Regions from separate parts of the Flavobacterium calami genome, predicted to be linked through region 1. Evidence: riboswitches for the same ligand, from Rfam matches in the RefSeq annotation. Region 1 holds a riboswitch; the other holds the start of a gene.
What was found. Region 1 has a riboswitch for cobalamin ahead of AAEO57_RS15645 (NAD-dependent epimerase/dehydratase family protein). Riboswitches for the same ligand answer to the same signal wherever they lie in the genome.
Positions count from the first base shown of each region.

Region 2: linked by a shared signal. The riboswitch ahead of AAEO57_RS13870 (TonB-dependent receptor plug domain-containing protein) and the one ahead of AAEO57_RS15645 (NAD-dependent epimerase/dehydratase family protein) in region 1 are both predicted to bind cobalamin.

Region 1 is NZ_JBBYHS010000016.1:114,912-118,108, reverse strand. It holds gene AAEO57_RS15660 (mechanosensitive ion channel family protein) at 1-84, shown strand, start outside; gene AAEO57_RS15655 (hypothetical protein) at 230-613, shown strand; gene AAEO57_RS15650 (Lrp/AsnC family transcriptional regulator) at 691-1,152, opposite strand; cobalamin riboswitch at 1,326-1,507, shown strand; gene AAEO57_RS15645 (NAD-dependent epimerase/dehydratase family protein) at 1,676-2,689, shown strand; gene AAEO57_RS15640 (cobalamin-independent methionine synthase II family protein) at 2,720-3,197, shown strand, end outside.
Region 2 is NZ_JBBYHS010000014.1:36,245-39,441, reverse strand. It holds gene AAEO57_RS13870 (TonB-dependent receptor plug domain-containing protein) at 1-1,242, opposite strand, end outside; cobalamin riboswitch at 1,270-1,501, opposite strand; gene cobC (alpha-ribazole phosphatase) at 1,558-2,094, opposite strand; gene AAEO57_RS13860 (adenosylcobinamide-GDP ribazoletransferase) at 2,079-2,864, opposite strand; gene cobT (nicotinate-nucleotide--dimethylbenzimidazole phosphoribosyltransferase) at 2,920-3,197, opposite strand, start outside.

The DNA of each region.
Region 1 (3,197 bases):
AATTTTGATCCCAAACGAATTGAGGAATTAAAGAATAGTATTCAATATCCTGATGAAGGGAGTTTTAGACCTTCTGAAGAATAAAGTCAGGAACTTGTAGATTTTTTCATTTTCTCATGTAAACTTTAATGGGTAGCATAAAGGCAGTTCAGAGAGCTTTCGGGATTGCATTGCATGATTATTTGATTGTTTAAAACTTCGCAGAGCGAGATTTTTAAAATAAATTAAGTTGGTAAAAAATAAAGGGAATATTTTTAAGTTACTAGTTTTAGCAGTTGTATGGTTGCAGTTGGTTTTTTGGGTTAACTATCTTTCAGGAAATGAATTTTTTTATAAAAGGGCACTTGAAAACAGGAAAGAAGAATCTTATTCAGGTATTGTGATTGAAAAATATATTGATTCATCTCAACATTGTACGCCAATGCTAAAATTTACACACAATGTAAGTGTTCCTTTAGAAAATAGTTTTTGGGATGAAGTAGAAGTTGGGGATTCAATAGTTAAAATTAAAGGTCAAATCTATGTTAATTTATATAAAGATAATCAGCTAAAACAAGTATTTAATTATAACATATATTTTCAAAATTTAAAGGAACGAAAATCAAGAAAATAAATTATTTTAATACATTAATAATAGACGGTACCTCTCGCTCACGCAAACATGAACACGCAGATGTGAAAGCACAATCCTCAAACACTAATATTATGCAAATTTTTAATCTCCGCCATAACAAAAGTGCTTTGTGTGCTGCCAATACTTTCAACAGAGCCTAATTTGTTAAAAACAAAATCCTGATAGTGTTTCATGTCCTTAGCGAATACCTTTAAGATAAAATCATAATCTCCCGAAATATTGTAGCATTCTACAACTTCATCAATTTTCATGATATCTTCTACAAAACGGTGGCCAATGGTACGGTCGTGTTGTTTGAGTTTGATATTGCAAAAAACAATAAACCCATGACTGAATTTTTCGTGGTCCAGTAACGCAATATACTTTTTGATATATCCGCTTGTTTCCAGTCTTTTTACACGCTGTAATACGGGTGTAGGTGATAGGTTTACCTGTGTCGCCAGCTCTTTTATGGTGTAACTGGAATTATTTCCGAGGATTTTTAAAAGGAGTAAATCGGTTTTATCAAGTTCTTCCATGGTATAAAAGTCTTTTTAAGTGTCAAAAATACATTTAAAAAAGTTAATAATACTGATTATAGGTTATTTAATAGCTAAATAATCCTATTTTAGGTTTATTAATAGATTATTGATGAATGTAAACTAATTTTGCAAAGAATATAAAACTATTGCAATAGTAGAAATTCTTTAACTATTTATCGATTGGATTAGGTTTTACTTAGCTGTGAATCAAAAGGGAATCGTGTGAAAATCACGAACTGTCGCGCAACTGTAAGTAACCCGAAGGTTTTTATCCAGGTGTTCCACTGCCAAAGCGGGAAGGACGATAAAAACTGTTACAAGTCAGGATACCTGCCTAATCTGTATTGACGATGCTTTCGCGATATGAAGCTTAGGTCAGATCAATGTCTGTAATGCAGATTCTAAAAACCGGTTAGGTTTGGTGTATCCGTATCTAAAGATATTTGTATTTCCCACCTTCTTCTTTTTGCTTAAACATGCCTAAATAGGAAATTGTTTAACCTAATACAGGAATAATTTTATGAAATTTTTAGTTACCGGAGGCACAGGATTTATTGGAGCACGTGTAGTAGTCAACCTGTGGGAACGCAAAATTCCCGTAGTAGTAGCCGATTTGAATCTGAATATAGAATGGACAAAACAAATAGCTCTTTTAAAACATCAAAAAGATTCAGCCAGACTTGCTGAAATGCAGGAGCAAATAGAGCAGACCACATTTATTAATCTTGATGTTTCCAATAAAGAACAGGTTAATAATGTGTTTCTTAAATTTTCAGATATCACACACGTAATTCATTTGGCGTATCTGATGAGTGCCGAAGTAGAAGCCGATCATCATCGCGGCGCTTCTGTAAACATGCTCGGAATGATTAATATGTTCGATATGGTGGTTGACCACAAGCTTTCCCGTCTGGTTTTTGCCAGTAGCGAAACCATATACGGAGCAAATCATAGTGCTTATGGCGACGAAAATTATGCGGTAAAAGAAAGTGATTACTGTTCGCTTGACGATCATTTTTATACCTATGGGGTAATGAAAATGCTCAACGAATTTACAGCTCAAAAATATATTAAAAACAAAGGAGCAAGCATTGCAGCCATGCGTCCGCCAATTGTATACGGTGACGGACGTATGAGAGGATCTGTTCTTTGGGCTTGCGAGTTTGCTACAAATCCTGCACTTGGAAAAAAAGCTAAACTGCCATTCTCAAAAGATTCTCGTGACTGTTGGATTTATGTAGATGATGTAGCCGAGCAGTTTGTTCGTCTGGCGCTGAAAGAAAAACTCAGTCATTTTGCCTATAACAACGGAGGACATTCTGTAACCGCGCAAGAACTGATGCAGACTGTTGAGCGTATCATTCCTAATGCAGAATACGAATTTGACGAAAGTGTATCCCGTACGGCTCTCATAGATCGTTGCGACAGTACACGTCTGGAACAGGAGATCGGTTTTGTCCCTCGTTCGCTGGAAGAAGGAGTGAGGTCTCAGATTGAAGAAGCCCGAAACAGGCAGCTACAGGTTAATTATTAAAAAAATTATATTTTCTAAATACTATATTATATGTCAGGATTTCGCAATACAGTAGTGGGTAGTTATCCCCGTCCGGAAAAATTGGAGGATACCATGAAACGTCCGGTAATGAATCAGCAGGAGGTAGACGATTACATCAACTGGGCTGCAAAAGACCAGGCCAGTCTTGGATTGGATACCATAACCGATGGAGAAGGCTACCGTGAAAATATGTACTATTTCTATCAAAAGCGAATTGACGGTATCACATTTGAGGATATGCCGAAGGTTACATTCGGTACAGCGGGTTTTGGAATTGAGTGTCCAAGGGTAATTGGCGAACTCAAAAATCCGCGTTTTGGTACAGCCCGTAACTGGAAAATAGCTCGTGATGCAGCCCCGGCAGATGTAGATGTGAAACTGACCGTAACAGGACCTCATGTATTATATCGCTTTAGTGTAAACGAACGTAAAGACCTTTATCCAGACGCGCAGGCCTTATGTCGTGCCTGGGCAAATGTTTTAAGAG
Region 2 (3,197 bases), on a different contig from region 1:
AAAGGTTGGGATTCTGAAATTGCGTGATATATTCAACTTCAAATTGTACAACTGGCCAAATTGATAAGAAGAACCTAAAGAGAATAAAACAGGCGATTTGTAATTGTCTGTAAATTCTTTTCGAACTCCAAATTCATTTTTCCAGTTGGCAGAAATATCCTGTTTTACCAATAAAGAGGCAGAACTGATTTCGCGGGTATTGGTTCCAAAACCGCTGCCTGTTCCTGTAGTTTTGTTGTAATCTAAAATCCCGTTTATCTGGGTTGATTTAAAAAGAGTATAACCCAAACCAGCTTTTGTAATTAAGCTTTCTGTTTTTCCGTATGTATAATTATTGGTAGAGTTATCAGCATAGTACTGATAGTTTTCAAAAATGTATGCTGTTTTGAAATTCGCATTGAGTTTACCGAAATTACCATCGTATTCTAATAAGTTCCTGTTAAAACCATTGATATATTTACTTGGAGTTTCGGTTTCTGTGATTAAAGAAGTATTTCTGTCTGTGTTTGAGGTTTGGCTGTACAGTTTAAGAGTGTTTTTTGCATTTAGTTTATAGCCTAAATTGGCACTCATTGTGAAAATATTGTATTCACCATTACGGTTCCAGCGTTGTTCGCCTTTCCAGGTGTATTTGTTCACATATTTATAATCGTTTGTAGAACTGTTGTTGGAAAAACCAATCTGCGCACTCCATTTTTTGTTGGAAATATTAGTTTTGTAATTAACTCCAATTGTATTAAAGCTTCCGTAATCAAGTTTTAAATTATTCTCAAAACGATTATAAAAGTCCAAATCGTTGTTTAAATGTACCGTTCCGCCAATTGCACCGCTGCCATAAATAACGCTGCCTCCTCCGGCTTTTGCACTTACCGAATTATAATCTGAACCTGAAATTGTATTAAAATCAGTGCTGCCGTTCATTTGTGAATTGATGTTGATTCCGTTCCAGATTACGGCTGTCTGGGATGAGGTTGTTCCTCTGAAAGACACCGTAGAAAGCATTCCTCGTCCATATTCTTTAAAGTAAAGTGTGGAATTGAAGTTTAGCAAATCGGTTAGCAATGCTTTGTTTTTATTGATGATTGAATCACCGAGTTTTAGAACCGACTGGGAGCTGGAGTATTTGTTGAGGTTAATGTCTGATACAATAACTTCTTTAAGTTTCATAACAGAGTCATTCTGCGCCGAAATAATCTGGCACAAAAGCAGAAAGCAAAAAGCAAAACGTATTTTTAAAGTCATAATTTCTACACTCTTTTTCCCGAGAGTTCGATATTTGTTAATAAGGCAGGTCTCCTGGCTTGCGTCTTGCTGTTTACCTTCCCATCATACATTATGACAGTGGTTTGTAGATAACAACAAGCATTCTTTAAAAAGAACTAAGCTTACAGTTGCGGGTACAGCTCAAGATTTTCGATTTTAAATAATTTAAAATCAGTGACTTGATTCCCTTTTAATGTGTTTTTGTAATAAAAACACAACCTTAATTGGGTGCAAAGATAAAGTTAAATAAGTGTAAAATTCAAATTTGTATTTACTTTCTAATAAAAAAAGTTTTTAAAAATCTATTTTGATAACTTCTCCAAAGTCAACTTTGTTCTGAAAAGCATCTTTTAATGGAAGCCCGGAGTGATGGCATAAAAAGCTTCTTATAACACCGGCATGAGTAACAATAACCAAGGGGGAGTTTGTTTTTTTTGTCTTTTTTTCGGCTAAGAAATCACCGACTCTTTCGTGTAATTCAATGAAAGATTCCCCATTTGAAGCCTTGATTTTTACAAAATCTTCCATCCACGGATTGAGCTGCTCAGGCGGAATGTCATTCCATGGTTTTAATTCCCAGTCGCCAAAATTCATTTCTTTTAAACGATGATCTTCCTGAAAAGAAATCGTGCTGATGTTCTCCTGAATGTATTTTGCCAGAATCACACAACGTTTTAAAGGGCTCGAAAAAATCAAAGCTTCCGAGGGTAATTGAGAAAGAATATTTTCAAAAATACTATCAAAAGGTACTGCAATATCGACATCCGATTGTCCGTAACAAATTCCCTTTTCGCAAATTGTTTCGGTATGACGAATTAGATAAATTTCCATATCAAAAGAATGCTTAAATAATAAACCACTTCGCAAACCTGTTGTGTTGCACCGAGACAATCGCCGGTATAACCGCCAATCCATTTCTGAAAATAACGAGCCAGAAAATAACGGGTTGCGAAAACCGGAATTAGGACTAAAAGGATTTGATATTGAAAGCAGGAAAGTATCAACAAAGGAAGCAGCCCGAAGAAAAAGGAACCGAGAATTTCTTTCCAGCTGTAATTTTTTGCAATGGGTTTGCTTTTACTCGAAGCATCATCGCGAGAATATTCATGAGTAAAAATGATAGAAATAGCTCCGAGACGACTTACGGAGTGAGCAGAAATAAACAGCAGAAGAATTAAATAATTGTGACTAAACAACAGCAAAATAGATTCTGAAAGCAATTTGAATTTTAATAAAAATAACAGCACCAAACCAATCGCACCATATGCACCAATCGCACTATCTTTCATAATCATCAGTATTTTTTCTTTGGTCCAGCCTCCTCCAAAACCGTCACACACATCAGCAAAACCATCTTCGTGAAAAGCGCCTGTTGTTAATATTGAAGCTATGATTCCTAAAATTACAGCCGTTTCGGTTGAGATAAAAAGAGAAGAAATATAGAAAGCAAGAAATGAAATGCTTCCTACAATCCATCCAATTAAAGGGAAATAACGTGTGGCTTTGTTTAAGTATTCTGGATCGTGGTTAATGTTTTTCGGACAGGGAATCCGTGTGTAAAACATTAGACATGTAAAAAATATATGTAGTTCTTTTTTCATTTATTGAATATTTTTAAAATTGAAATTTGCAATTGATATTGACATTGCAATTTCGTCATTTCCTGCTAACTCCTGCACTCTCAAAACTGGCCATTTCGTTTAAAAAAGCTTCAGCAGATTTTAAAATTGGAAAAGCAATTGCACAGCCTGTTCCTTCGCCAAGGCGCAAATCTAAATTTAAAATTGGTTTTGCCTGCAGATAATTCAATAATTTTTGATGCGCTTTTTCAGCTGAGCAGTGGCAGAAAACAGCATTGTGAATAATAGCAGGATTTATTTTTGAAGCAATCAAAAAGGCAACGCTGCAAATAAAGCCATCAACCAAAACAATCA